Regions from separate parts of the Bradyrhizobium sp. SUTN9-2 genome, predicted to be linked through region 3. Evidence: riboswitches for the same ligand, from Rfam matches in the RefSeq annotation. Region 3 holds a riboswitch; each other region holds the start of a gene.
The links. A riboswitch is a leader RNA that binds a small molecule or an ion and turns the genes downstream of it on or off. The one in region 3 is predicted to bind cobalamin.
Positions count from the first base shown of each region.

Region 1: it holds a riboswitch for cobalamin, as region 3 does, so the genes downstream of both, XF30_RS39250 (5-methyltetrahydropteroyltriglutamate--homocysteine S-methyltransferase) here and XF30_RS26350 (DUF1636 family protein) in region 3, are expected to answer to the same signal.
Region 2: it holds a riboswitch for cobalamin, as region 3 does, so the genes downstream of both, metE (5-methyltetrahydropteroyltriglutamate--homocysteine S-methyltransferase) here and XF30_RS26350 (DUF1636 family protein) in region 3, are expected to answer to the same signal.

Region 1 covers NZ_LAXE01000001.1:2,572,973-2,577,250, reverse strand. Annotated here, with positions in the region: partial or broken gene XF30_RS39255 (5-methyltetrahydropteroyltriglutamate--homocysteine S-methyltransferase) at 1-404, opposite strand, end outside; partial or broken gene XF30_RS39250 (5-methyltetrahydropteroyltriglutamate--homocysteine S-methyltransferase) at 732-1,654, opposite strand; cobalamin riboswitch at 1,758-1,959, opposite strand; gene XF30_RS38045 (hypothetical protein) at 2,098-2,367, shown strand; gene XF30_RS11730 (nodulate formation efficiency C protein) at 2,959-3,681, shown strand.
Region 2 covers NZ_LAXE01000001.1:2,384,771-2,389,048, reverse strand. Annotated here, with positions in the region: gene XF30_RS11095 (mobile mystery protein A) at 1-348, shown strand, start outside; partial or broken gene XF30_RS11090 (mobile mystery protein B) at 345-933, shown strand; gene XF30_RS39935 (hypothetical protein) at 1,647-1,889, shown strand; cobalamin riboswitch at 1,976-2,197, shown strand; gene metE (5-methyltetrahydropteroyltriglutamate--homocysteine S-methyltransferase) at 2,303-4,278, shown strand, end outside.
Region 3 covers NZ_LAXE01000001.1:5,676,903-5,681,180, forward strand. Annotated here, with positions in the region: gene cobN (cobaltochelatase subunit CobN) at 1-890, opposite strand, end outside; gene cobW (cobalamin biosynthesis protein CobW) at 890-1,939, opposite strand; gene XF30_RS26350 (DUF1636 family protein) at 1,936-2,310, opposite strand; cobalamin riboswitch at 2,405-2,626, opposite strand; gene cobO (cob(I)yrinic acid a,c-diamide adenosyltransferase) at 2,667-3,302, shown strand; gene XF30_RS26360 (cobyric acid synthase) at 3,310-4,278, shown strand, end outside.

The sequences.
Region 1 (4,278 bases), 3.1 Mb from region 3:
TTCGACCGCACTACATCGCCAAACAGGATCGGGGGCCTGACGCAGCGCGAACCATAAGACTGTACCCATCCCTTCCTGGTAAATAGGAAGCCGGCGAGTTGCTCGCCAAAGTACTGCACCATGTCATTGCGCTCAAATTCGCCGTGCACGAGGACGTCAAGACCGATGTCCTCCTGCCAACGTACGGCGCGGGCTATCTCCTCCTTGATGAACCTATCGTATTGTTCGTCGCTCAACGCGCCTCGCGCATGCGCCGCCCGCGCATTTCTGACTTCTGTGGTCTGCGGAAAGGATCCGATCGTCGTGGTGGGAAACGCAGGTAGTCCAAAGCGTGCCCTTTGGATCTCGGAACGACGGGCAAACGGGCTTGTGCGCCGGCGTATCGTCTGGTCGATCGCCCTCATCCGGGCAGCGACATTGGCATCATGGATCTTCGGCGAAGTCCAGCGGGCAGTCGCAGCGCATTCCGAATCGGCAAGAGCGAGCCCGACATTTTGGTCGCCAGCGAGTGCTCGCGCCAGGATCGCAAGCTCACGCATCTTCTGAACAGAGAAAGCAAGCCAGCTCTTGACGTCAGACGCGAGCCCGGTCTCGAGTTCAACATCGACCGGCACATGAAGCAGCGAGCAGGATGGAGCGAGCTGTACACGGTGCTTGCCGAGCTTCGCAATCGCGGGCTCCAACCGCCGACGGAGCGACGACAAGTTGGATCGCCACACATTCCGGCCGTCGATGACACCGAGCGACGTGACGAGATCACTTCGACCGACAGCGACGATCTGATCCAACAACTCTGGCGCTCGAACCAGATCAACGTGCAGACCCGAAACTGGGAGGCTCAAGGCGGTATCCAAATTGTCGCCTAGGTCGCCGAAATAGCTGGCAACCATGATCTTGATAGCCGGTCCCTCCTTTGCGAACCGGTTATAGGCATGTAACAATGATTTTCGTACCGCTTCGTTCAGATCAAGGACCAGGCAGGGCTCGTCAAACTGAACCCAACTTGCCCCTCGTTCGACCAATTCATGCAGAACCTCGATATAGACCGGTATCAAATTATCTAATAGGGACAGGGGCTGGAACGCGCTATCGGCACTCTTGCCGAGCTTTAGGAATGTGACGGGCCCGATCAGGACAGGGCGGGTCTGAAAGCCGAGAGCCTTTGCTTCCTCATACTCTCGATGGGTTTGCGAGAGCAAAGTCTGAACGCCTGTCCCTTGTGAAACTCGGGAACCATGTAGTGGTAGTTGGTATCAAACCACTTAGTCATTTCCTGCGCGGGTGCGCGAGACCCCCGTGGGCCGAGACCGCAACTCGCATCCTGGTCGTCGCATTGTGATCCGCGAGCCATGGCGAAGTACGTCTTGAGGGAAATGTATTCTCCTTTCGAGGCGCAGATCTCCGGGACAGCACCAACCATGACACTTGTATCGAGCACCTGATCATACAGCGAGAAGTCATTCGACGGAATGATCGTGACGCCGAGAGATTTCTGACGAGCCCAGTTCGCGGCGCGCAGGCCGGATGCGTCCTCAAGCAATTGCTGCTCGCTGATCTTTCCCGCCCAGTAGCTCTCGAGAGACAGTTTGAGCTCACGCCTTGGACCGATGCGTGGCGTTCCGAGCGTAGCAACCGGAAGAGAGAGAAGAGACATAGTTTTAACCCCTGTTGGGGACAAAGGCCATGGCGGACGCAGGCAGAAGAAGTCGCGCGTGCGACGGCTGCTTGGCGCACCACCGAGACACCCCGCCCGTGGACCAATATATATCGTCGGGGCAGGTCTCCTGGCTCGCTGGTCATCGCTGCTGTCGGCCTTCCCAAAGCCGTGCGGGCTTCAGTGACATCGTTGGACAGTAGCTCGCCGCTCACAGTTGCGGGGGCAGCGCCGGAATTTGCACCGGCTTCCCTCTTAGCTCCGGATCAAGTGGGATTCGGAGAACCTCGACGACTTCGATTATCGGCAGGAGGACTCTTCCGTCAACCTCTCAGATTATGTGCCAAGCTACTCTGTGACATCTACTCGGCGAATAACCGTGCATTTCTATGATTCTCTAAACAGAGCTGCTGCAATCGCAAGTACCCTTGCCAGATGTCGGAGTGAGCATCGGAGCTGCCTTGAGGCGAGGCGGCCCCATCAATGAACCCGACAAAACCAGCCTGCGCGGCGAGAATTACCGCCGTTTCGAGCAGAATGCATTCGATGCGGCTTCCGATTTCCAGCGGTTCGCCCAGCACGTCGGCTGGCCAGCTATTTTCTCAACTAGAGGATCCGCATTGAATACGTCAAGGCAACCGGCGCAATCTAGAAACATACGCGGCGAGCAGGTTGATTTGCGTGCCAGCCACGCTTCAAAGTTTGTCGATTAAGTCGGCTTCGTGTCCCCAGCCATCATGTAGATCGAATGCCGACGGCAACGACAGCGAACCACACGGTTCAAGGACGGCAAACGCACTGCCGATTCTCATTAGGCACTTGGCATCGAGGCGTTTACCTCTTCCGCAAACTATCGAGTGCGGGACAAGGATGCACAAGCTACGGCCGATACACTGAATGGAAACATCGAACGTGCGCAGGTCGGAAAGTCGACAAGAATGACATAACACCCGTGCAAATCTCCGCCTGCTGCCTGGCACGAAGAATGCAAGCCCCTCGAACATGCCCAGTCTCTCCCGCTGGGCATGTCCAGCTCAGCCAATTGACGCTGTCGCTGGGTAGGGAAGTTAGCGGCGCGTGACATAGAGGGGAGCGCCTGCCCGCACGGGATAGCCGCGGGTGCCCCGACGCGTTTCCGTAAACTTCTTGGGCTCGCTCGCTCCTAGCAGGTTCGAGGTTGGCCCGCTTTGAAAGATGTACGGATGAAACGCGATAGGCCGAGGGTTATGAAGAGAATGTCGGGAAGACCCGCGCTATGGCGTTGCCTGAGCGGACTTCTAATCTGCCTAGCCTGGCCGGCGACCATGAGCAACAGTATTCGCGCAAGCGACATCCCAGTTGTCGAAAGACTCAAGTCAACTTGGCGAGCGCAAGATGGTGAGACGGTAGAACAAATTATCTCCAATGTCTCGAAGGTGGCACAGTTCGTCCCTCAGATGTGGGGCGTCGTTGAACTTGGCGAAAACGACTATGTTTTCGTTTCATGGACCAGGCACCGAGACAACAAATCAGACGAACAGTACGCTATCACCTGGAAAGTTGCGCTCGACGGCACGACTGAACTGGCGTCAACCTATGCGAAGCCCATGGAATTGGGCTGGCGCGCCCTAGCGCTCTCGTTGATCGCCAGAGAAGTCGCAGATGGTGAAAGGAACGCAAATCTTCGCTTTCTGCATGATCCGACTAACTTCAACTTTGTGACTACGCCGCAAGGCCGGCTCGGCGATCTTCTAGGGCAAGGCCGCTGCACTATCATTGAACCTGTTGGGGTAGACTACTTACCGAAGCGGAATGACAAGCCGAACGAGAAAGGCGATCTGTGGCGTATTCTGCTCTTGGTGAATTGCGATCTCCAAGGACCACGTTATTTTACACACAACGGGGTCATCACTTTCGAGAAGAGCGAAGGCCAAGATTGGGAGCCACAATCCTCCTTTGCCAAGCGGATCGCTAAATTTCCTCCGGGATCCTGGTTCCAACGCACCGAGCCAAAGGAAGAGGAAGACTTAGGAGACCGAAGGCCTTAGTAGACGGTCGCGCAAAGCAACATCGGACCGCAGCTGCCGTACGGTCGAACGCCTCGTACCACCTGCAAGACATACGCGGTCTGCAGTTGTGATGTTTACGGCTCCGCAACAGTGCGCCTGCCCTTCTTGCAGCATTTCGGCCCGCCTCACGAAAGGTCGAGCAGCACGATGGCGCTTTTCCGCCAGGTGTCGAGCTCAGCGGCGCACTAGTTTGCGAGATGTGGTTTGCCCGCCTGCACTCCACCCAGTGAGAGCAACCAAGTTGTGCGGGCACCAGCTCTCATGCATTCTTCGCTAGAGCGCTGGGGGATGCCTCGGGCCCGGGCCGATTCGGCGTGTGTGCTCCGCACGTCGCGTGACTGCGTGACGTGCGCAGGAGCGTGAGCGTAGCGACTTTGACCCGGCCCTAGGAACCGATGCCGAGACGAAATGGGCGAGGAAGTTACACTGGTAGCAAGCCCGGCATACCCGCTGAGCGCCTGCCCATTTCCGAGTCGCAGGCCGGGAAGCTCCGGAGCTGTACGCAGAACGTCGAGCGCCACTGACTCGGCTCTAGATTTCCTCGCACTGATTTGTCTGCACGTCATAGACCCGGAT
Region 2 (4,278 bases), 3.3 Mb from region 3:
CTCGGCATGACCACCGCCCAATATGCCAAGAGGCTGGGCGTTTCGCAGCCACGCATTGTGGAACTTGAAAAATCCGAGCAAGGCGGCAGTGTAACCCTCAATACGCTTCAACGCGCGGCTGAGGCCCTCGGCTGCCGGTTGGTCTATGTGCTTGTACCCGAGCGCCCCCTCGCAGAAGTCGTCACCAAGCGAGCTGCCGATATCGCCGAGCGGCAATCACGAGCCATCGAACAAACGATGCGGCTTGAGGACCAGGCTGTGGAGAACAATCAGGCTGCCCGCGCGCTTCGGGAGCAAGCGATCGAGGATTTATTGAAACGCCCCGCGCGTCTCTGGGATGATGAATGACTAATACTGATCTGCACGTCGCCGACGATCACGCGACACCGCTGACGCCCCAGGAGTGCGAAGATCTAATCCCAACGCACATTACTATGCGCAGCGAATTAAACGAACTTGAGCAGCAGAATATCGCCACGGCAAACCGTTGGGCATTCGGCCGCCGGAAAGTTGCGACTCGAGAAAGTTTTCTCAAGAGCTTGCACCGGCGCATGTTCGAACGCGTCTGGCGCTGGGCTGGAAAATTCCGAACGACGGAGCGCAATCTCGGCGTCGCGCCATCTGATCGAAATTTCGCTGCATCAGGTCCTCGACGACGCAAGGTATTGGGTCGAAAACAACACCTACCCACCGGACGAACTTGCCGTTCGCTTCCATCACCGCCTCGTATCCGTACATCCGTTTCCAAACGGCAACGGCCGTTGGTCACGACTGGCTGCTGATGTGTTGATCGTGCAGCTTGGCGGCTAACGCTTCACATGGGGCGGCGCCGACTTGCAGACAGCCAGCACTGTGCGCACGGCCTACATTGCGGCACTTCAGGCGGCTGACAACCATGATCTTGCACCACTTGTTGCTTTCGCGCGGTCATAAACTGACCAGTCCACATCTGGCAAATCCTGGCCAAATCAGCGCTTACCTTAGCTAGCTCGGCAATGATGGGTTCGGTAATGAAAAACTTTGACGGGAGCAGGATGGGGTTTTCGTCCGAAGACCGTCCGCTCAATGTAGGCAAAGGTCAGATTTTAGAATTACGTCAGCGCCTTGGCACTACACGAAGACAACGGCTATCCGCGCAAGGTAGCGCAATAACACCGCCAGAGCAATTTGACCGTTTTGTGCACTATCGATAAAACCCGTCGTCAATTTCAATTTCCACGAGCACTACATCAGGTGTTGGCGGGCGCGCCTTCGCCTCCTGATGCAAGGTAGCGCGCGATTTCGGGAATTCTATTGTGTCTGCTCTACCTCAATTCCGCGACCATGTGGCTTCGGCGCATCATATGCGGCTGGAGAATTCCGGCGCGGCCGCTCTGCATCTGGAAGATCCAGATTCTGACCAACAATTGTGCCCACTAGAACGACAAGAAGAGTGTCGACGCGCACGATATGGCGGAGAAGGTTGCCGCTGCTTCAAAAGGCCCGTTGCGATCTCGTGATCATTGCCAGAATGGACGCGGCCGCCAAAAGAGCTCGACGGCGCGGTCACCCGCGCCAAGTTTTACATAGAGGCAGGCGGACGCGATCTTCCCTGACACCTTGCATTCAGCGGAAATGTTCCGCGTCTTCGCGAGCGAATGCCTGGCGTGCCACTGCTTGCGAAATTGACGGAATTTGGAAAGACGCCACTCTTTACTACTGCTGAATTTGAAGCCATGGGTTACGCGCTGGTGATTTGGCCATTGTCCTCCTTACGTATGGCCAACAAGGCACAAGCAAAACTTAATGTAGCGATTGCACGTGACGGCGGCACACACAAGGTAGTCAACCGGGTGCAACCAGTGCGTAACGCTGTGCAACGATCGGATTTTGCGATCATGAAGCGTTGAATTCATTGATCGTGCAAACAATCGTTCCGGACGGCATGCCGCAGTGGAAGTGAACGTAGAGAGGTTGACGCCGGCACCCCATTGCAGATAATCGGAGCTGTCGAGGTTCTCCGGGTCCGCTTGACCCGGAGCTAAGAGGGAAGCCGGTGCGCGTTCGGTTATTCGAACCGTCGCAACGCCGGCGCTGCCCCCGCAACTGTAAGCGGTGAGCCCACATCCATCAGTGTCACTGAAGCGCAAGCTTCGGGAAGGCCGGATGCAGGCGATGACCCGCGAGCCAGGAGACCTGCCCCGATAACGTAATCGTCCACGGGCGGGGTGTCCCGGTGGGACGCCAAGCAGCTGCCGCATTCGCGGCTGCCCTGCCAGCGCCCGCCATGGCCTTTTGCCCCCACCACAATGGGGTTAAAGCTATGTCTTCTCTCTCTCTTCCGGTTGCTACACTCGGCACGCCCCGTATTGGGCCGCGTCGCGAACTCAAGACCGCGCTCGAAAGCTACTGGGCCGGCAAAACGAGCCAGCAACAACTGCTCGAAACTGCGTTCGGCCTCCGCACAGCCAATTGGGCCCGTCAGAAGTCGCTCGGTGCGACCATCATTCCGTCCAACGACTTCTCGTTCTACGATCAGGTGCTGGACACGAGCGTCATGGTCGGCGCCATTCCTGAGGCCTACGGCTGGAAGGGTGGCCCCGTATCACTCAAGACCTATTTCGCGATGGCGCGAGGCTCGCAAGGCGAGGAACAAGACGCCAGCTGCGGTCACACGCATCACGGCCACGGCGCAGCCGCGCAGGAAATGACCAAGTGGTTCGACACCAACTACCACTACATGGTCCCCGAGTTTCAGATGGGCCAGACCTTCAAGTTCTCCTCCCGCAAGGCGATCGAGGAATATGATGAGGCCAAGGCACTCGGGTATCAGACGCGCCCGGTTCTTGTCGGTCCGGTCACGTTCCTGAAACTCGGCAAAAGTGCCGATGCATCATTCGATCCGGTTTCGCTGCTCGAAAGCCTCGTACCCGTCTATGTCGAGGTGCTCCAGGAGCTCGCCAGACGCGGGGCCGAATGGGTGCAAATCGACGAGCCCTGCCTCGTGCTCGACCTCGACGATGCAGCAAGAGGCGCACTCCGGCGCGCCTATGCGCGGTTCGCCCAAGAGGTCCCTGGCATCAAGATCATGCTGACGACGTATTTCGGCGCCATCGGCGACAATCTGGCAACCGCGCTGGCACTGCCAGTGGCCGGTCTGCATGTCGATCTCGTCCGTGCGCCGCATCAGTTGAGCCAGATCGCCGCATCCAGCATCCGCTCAGATCTCGTCATCTCACTCGGCGTCATTGACGGCCGCAACGTTTGGCGTTCCAACCTTCCGGCGCTGGTCGACCGGCTCAAGCCGGTCGTCGCAAAGCTCGGCGAGGGGCGCGTTCAGATCGCGCCGTCCTGCTCGATGCTACATATTCCGATCAACCTGGAGCTTGAGACTGCTCTCGATCCCGACGTGAAGAGCTGGCTCTCCTTCTCGGTGCAGAAGATCGGTGAGCTGTCGATCCTGGCCAGGGCGCTTGCCGGCGATACGGGCGTCGCCAACGCTCTCGGTGCGTCCGAGCGTGCAGCGACCGCGCGGAAGACCTCGCCCAAAATCCACGATGCAGCCGTCGCCAAGCGGCTGGCCGCGATCGACCCGGCGATGCGCAGCCGCAAGAGCGCCTTTGCAAGCCGTGCCGAGGTTCAGCGCAAGCGCTTCGGTTTGCCCGCCTTCCCGACCACGACGATTGGCTCGTTCCCGCAGACGGCCGACGTCCGCAACGCCCGGGCTGCACATGCCAAGGGTAAGCTGAGCGACGCACAGTATGAGCAATTCCTCAAGGAGGAAACCGCCCGCACAGTACGCTGGCAGGAGGAGATTGGCCTCGACGTACTCGTGCACGGTGAGTTCGAGCGCAACGACATGGTGCAGTATTTCGGCGAGCAGCTCTCCGGATTCGTCTTCACCCAACATGCCTGGGTGCAGTCCTATGGCTCCCGTTGCGTTCGTCCGCCGATCCTGTTCGGCGACGTCTCCCGGCCGAAGCCGATGACTGTGGAATGGTGGCGTTATTCGCAATCGCTGACCAAGAAGCCGATGAAGGCGATGCTGACCGGGCCGGTGACGATCCTGAACTGGTCTTTCGTCCGTGACGACATGCCGCGCAGCGAAGCCTGCCGCCAGATTGCGCTCGCGCTCCGCGACGAGGTCACCGATCTCGAAAAGGCCGGCGCGACCATGATCCAGATCGACGAAGCCGCGCTTCGCGAAGGCCTTCCGCTGCGCCGGTCCGACTGGAAAACCTATCTCGACTGGGCGGTGGAGAGCTTCCGCATCTGCTCCACGGGCGTTGCCGACGCCAC
Region 3 (4,278 bases):
GCCCAATCTTCGCGCCGCGCCGTCGAGAGCGCGACCTGGAACACCGGACAGAATGCGGCATCGAACGGCGTCGTGCCGTCATCGCCAAGGGCCGAGAACGCCGTCGCATTGACGATCGCCGCCGCAGGATGTTGTGCCAGATGCGCGCGCAGCCAGTCGGCAGCGCCCGGCGCCTTCAGCGAGGTGACGAACGCGCCGTAGGCGTCAAATCCCTTCTCGCGCAGCGCCGCAATCAAGGCGTCGACGGGCCCCGTATCGGCGGCGGTGAGATAGGAGCGATAGAACGTCACGAGTGCGCGCGGCTTGCCCTCGCCGCCCGCCGGCGCGGCAATGACGCCGCGCGCGGGATCGTAGAATCCCATCTCGGCCACGGTCATCTCGCCGATGACCGGGCCGGCATAGAGGCCCGAGGCCAGCGCGAGCTGCGCGATCGCGGCTTGCGCGGCGACCGGGCCACCGGAGTCGCAGAGCACCTTGAGCCGCCGCAGCGTCGAGACCGGCAGGGTCGAGTACGCATCCAGCCGCGCGTCGTCGCGGCCGTCCGCCGGCAGCACGGCGAGCACGATGTTGCGCTCTTGCGCGAGTTGCTGGAGCGCCGCGAGCCCGTATGCCCAATAGGACTCCCCGCCGATCAGGCGCACGAATATGCCCCGCGCCTGCGACAGCGTCCGTTCGATATAGGTGTCGACCGACAGCGGATGACGCAGCTCCGCGAGATTGGCCAGCCGCAGCGACGGCAGGCTGCCCCGACCGCGGCGCCAGCCGGCCGCAAACGCGGCAAGGTCGGAATCCGAATACGAGAGCACCACGAGATCGGCCGGGTCCTGGCCGATGTCTCTTGGCGTCGCGGTCTCCTCGAGACCGCGGCTCTCGCGGAAGACGACGTGCATCAGATGCCAGATCCTGAAAGACCAAGTCCTGCCTTGATGGCGGCCTCGTCGATATCGCCATGCTCGCCGATCACGACGAGCTTCGACTGTCTGAGACCCGCGCCCCAGGGCTTGTCGAACTGATGGCGCACCCGCTCGCCGACCGCCTGCAACAACAGGCGCATCGGCTTGCCAGCGACCGCGATGTACCCCTTCGCCCGCAGCACGTTCTGCTCGCGCGCCAGTTTCTGGACCGATGCGACCAGCGCGTCGATGTCGGCGACCTCCGGAAGGTCAATCACGACCGAGGCAAAATCATCGTGCTCGTGCTCCTCCTCGCCGTCATGATGCGATGGCCGCGCGGCGAGATCATTCTCGGCGGCAGCGCCGAGGCCGAGAATGACGCGCGCATCGATCGCACCGTCGGTGACCGGCAGCATCGGCACGCGGCGCGGCATCTCGGCGGTGATCGCCGCTTTTGCGGCTTCGATTCCGGCTGCGCCCGCAAGATCGGCCTTGGTCAGCAGCACGATGTCGGCGCAGGCGATCTGGTCCTCGAACACTTCCGACAGCGGCGTTTCGTGATCGAGATTGTCGTCCGCCGCGCGCTGCGCTTCCACCGCAGCCGGATCCGGCGCGAAGCGGCCGGCGGCGACAGCCTCGGCATCGGCCAGCGCGATCACGCCGTCGACCGTGATGCGCGAGCGGATCTCCGGCCAGTCGAACGCCTTCAGCAGCGGCTTTGGCAGCGCCAGGCCCGAGGTCTCGATCAGGATGTGATCGGGCCGCACCGGACGCGCCAAGAGTTGCTCCATGGTTGGAATGAAATCGTCGGCGACGGTGCAGCAGATGCAGCCATTGGCGAGCTCGACGATGTTCTCCTCCGGGCAGTTCGCATCGGCGCAGGACTTCAGGATCTCGCCGTCGACGCCCTCGCTGCCGAATTCGTTGACGAGCACCGCGAGCTTCTTGCCGCCGGCGTTGCTGAGCAGATGCTGGATCAGCGTCGTCTTGCCGGAGCCCAGGAAACCCGTGACCACCGTAACCGGGACTTTTGCGAGCGAGTTCATTCAGCGGCCTCCGGCACGACGGTAACAGGGGGAATACGGGCAAGCGACTGCTTGCGGAAGATTTCGGGACGGCTGCGCCAGGGCACGATTCCGTCGGGCGTCGCCGCGTAGGCCGCAGCACCTGCGACCACGTCCTGCGCATTCGCATCGGACAGGCGGCCATAGACATAGGACCAGCGGCCGGGCGCGCTGAGCGCGACCGAGCAGCCCTGGCTGCACGCCGACAGGCATTCGACGGGAACCACGCTGACGCCCTCGGGCACGCCGGCCTCGAGAATCGCGCCATGCAGGCGCTTGCCGGGCGTCGTCTCGCCCTCGCCAAGCGTCTGGCCGGCGCGGCAGGTGATGCAGACATGAAGTGTGACGGTCATCGCCTCTTCCAGATAACAGCGGGAGGCGATGAGGCGCACGGACCATTCTCCTGAAGGCCCGCTTCCCCGTCGCGGAACACCCCGTCCGCCGGTCCAAAACTCGTCCGCGCTGGCAGGTCTCCCGGCTTGCGGAGCAGGGTTTTGGCCCTTCGATCCCCGCCTTCCCGATCCCAAAAGGAATCAGTGGCTTCGGGCATCTCTCCGGTCACGGTCGCGGGGGCGGCTGCAGTTTGGACCCAAATCTTTGCGGATTCGGACCCTATCGCATTCCCTCTTCGCCTGTCATAGGACAGGAACCAACGCCAGGCCACCATTTGCCGGTGGCCGCCACTTGTCAAGCCGAAGGACCGGGACCGATGACGCCTGAACCGGAAACCCACACGACCGAGGAAACCGACGCCCGCCACGCCGCCAAAATGGCGAAGAAGAAGGCCGCTCGCGACAAGATCATGGCGACCAAGAGCGGTGAAAAAGGCCTGATCATCGTCCACACCGGCGCCGGCAAGGGAAAATCCTCCTCGGCCTTAGGCATGATCGTCCGCTGCGTCGCGCATGGCTTCCCTTGTGCGGTGGTGCAATTCATCAAGGGCGCCTGGGATACCGGCGAACGGCGCCTACTCACCGGCCATTTCGGCGAACTCTGTCAGTTCCACGCGATGGGCGAAGGCTTCACCTGGGAGACCCAAGACCGCACCCGCGACATCGCTGCCGCGCGCGCCGGCTGGGAGAAAGCCAAGGAGCTGATCCTCGACGAGCGGCTGCGCATGGTCGTGCTCGACGAGATCAACATCGCGCTGCGCTACGACTATCTCGACATCGCCGAAGTCGTCGAATTCCTGACGACGCAAAAGCCTGCGATGACGCATGTCGTGCTCACCGGTCGCAACGCCAAGGACGAGTTGGTCGAGATCGCCGATCTCGTCACCGAGATGACGCTCGTGAAGCATCCGTTCCGCTCCGGCATCAAGGCGCAGGCCGGCGTCGAGTTCTGAAGTCATCATGGCACGCGCGCTGATGATCCAGGGAGCCGGCTCGGACGTGGGCAAGTCGCTCATCGTCGCCGGCCTCGCGCGCGCCTTTACGCGCCGTGGTCTGCGCGTGCTGCCGTTCAAGCCGCAGAACATGTCGAACAACGCCGCGGTCACCGTCGATGGCGGTGAGATCGGCCGCGCCCAGGCGCTGCAGGCCCTCGCCGCCGGTGTCGAGCCGCACACCGACATGAACCCGGTGCTGCTCAAGCCCGAGACCGATGTCGGCGCGCAGGTCGTCGTCCACGGCAAGCGCATCGCGACCGCACGCGCGCGCGACTACGCGGCGATGAAGCCGTCGCTGATGGGCGCGGTGCTGGAGAGCTTTGAACGGCTGAAGGCGCGGGCCGATCTGGTGCTGGTCGAAGGCGCCGGCAGTCCGGCCGAGGTGAATTTGCGCAAGTCCGACATCGCCAATATGGGCTTTGCCCGCAAGGCGAATGTGCCGGTCGTGCTGGTCGGCGACATCGACCGTGGCGGTGTCATCGCCCAGCTGGTCGGCATCAGGACGGTGATCGACCCCGACGATGCCGCGATGATCTCTGGCTTCGTCATCAACAAGTTCCGCGGCGATCCCACGCTGTTCGACGACGGCTACAGGCTGATCGAGCAAAAGACTGCATGGCGCGGCCTCGGCGTGCTGCCCTGGTTCCCGCGTGCCGGCGAGCTGCCGGCCGAAGACGCGCTCGGCCTGCGCGATGCGCGCAAGCCGGGCCAATGCAAGATCGCCTGCCTGGCGCTATCGCGCATCGCCAATTTCGACGATCTCGATCCTCTCAAGCTCGAGCCGGGCGTCGATCTCGTGATGGTGCGCCCGGGCGAGGCGATCCCGGGCGACGTGCGCCTCGTCATCATCCCTGGCTCAAAATCCACCCGCGGCGACCTCGCCTTCCTGCGCGCGCAGGGCTGGGACGTCGACCTGTTCGCGCATTACCGCAGG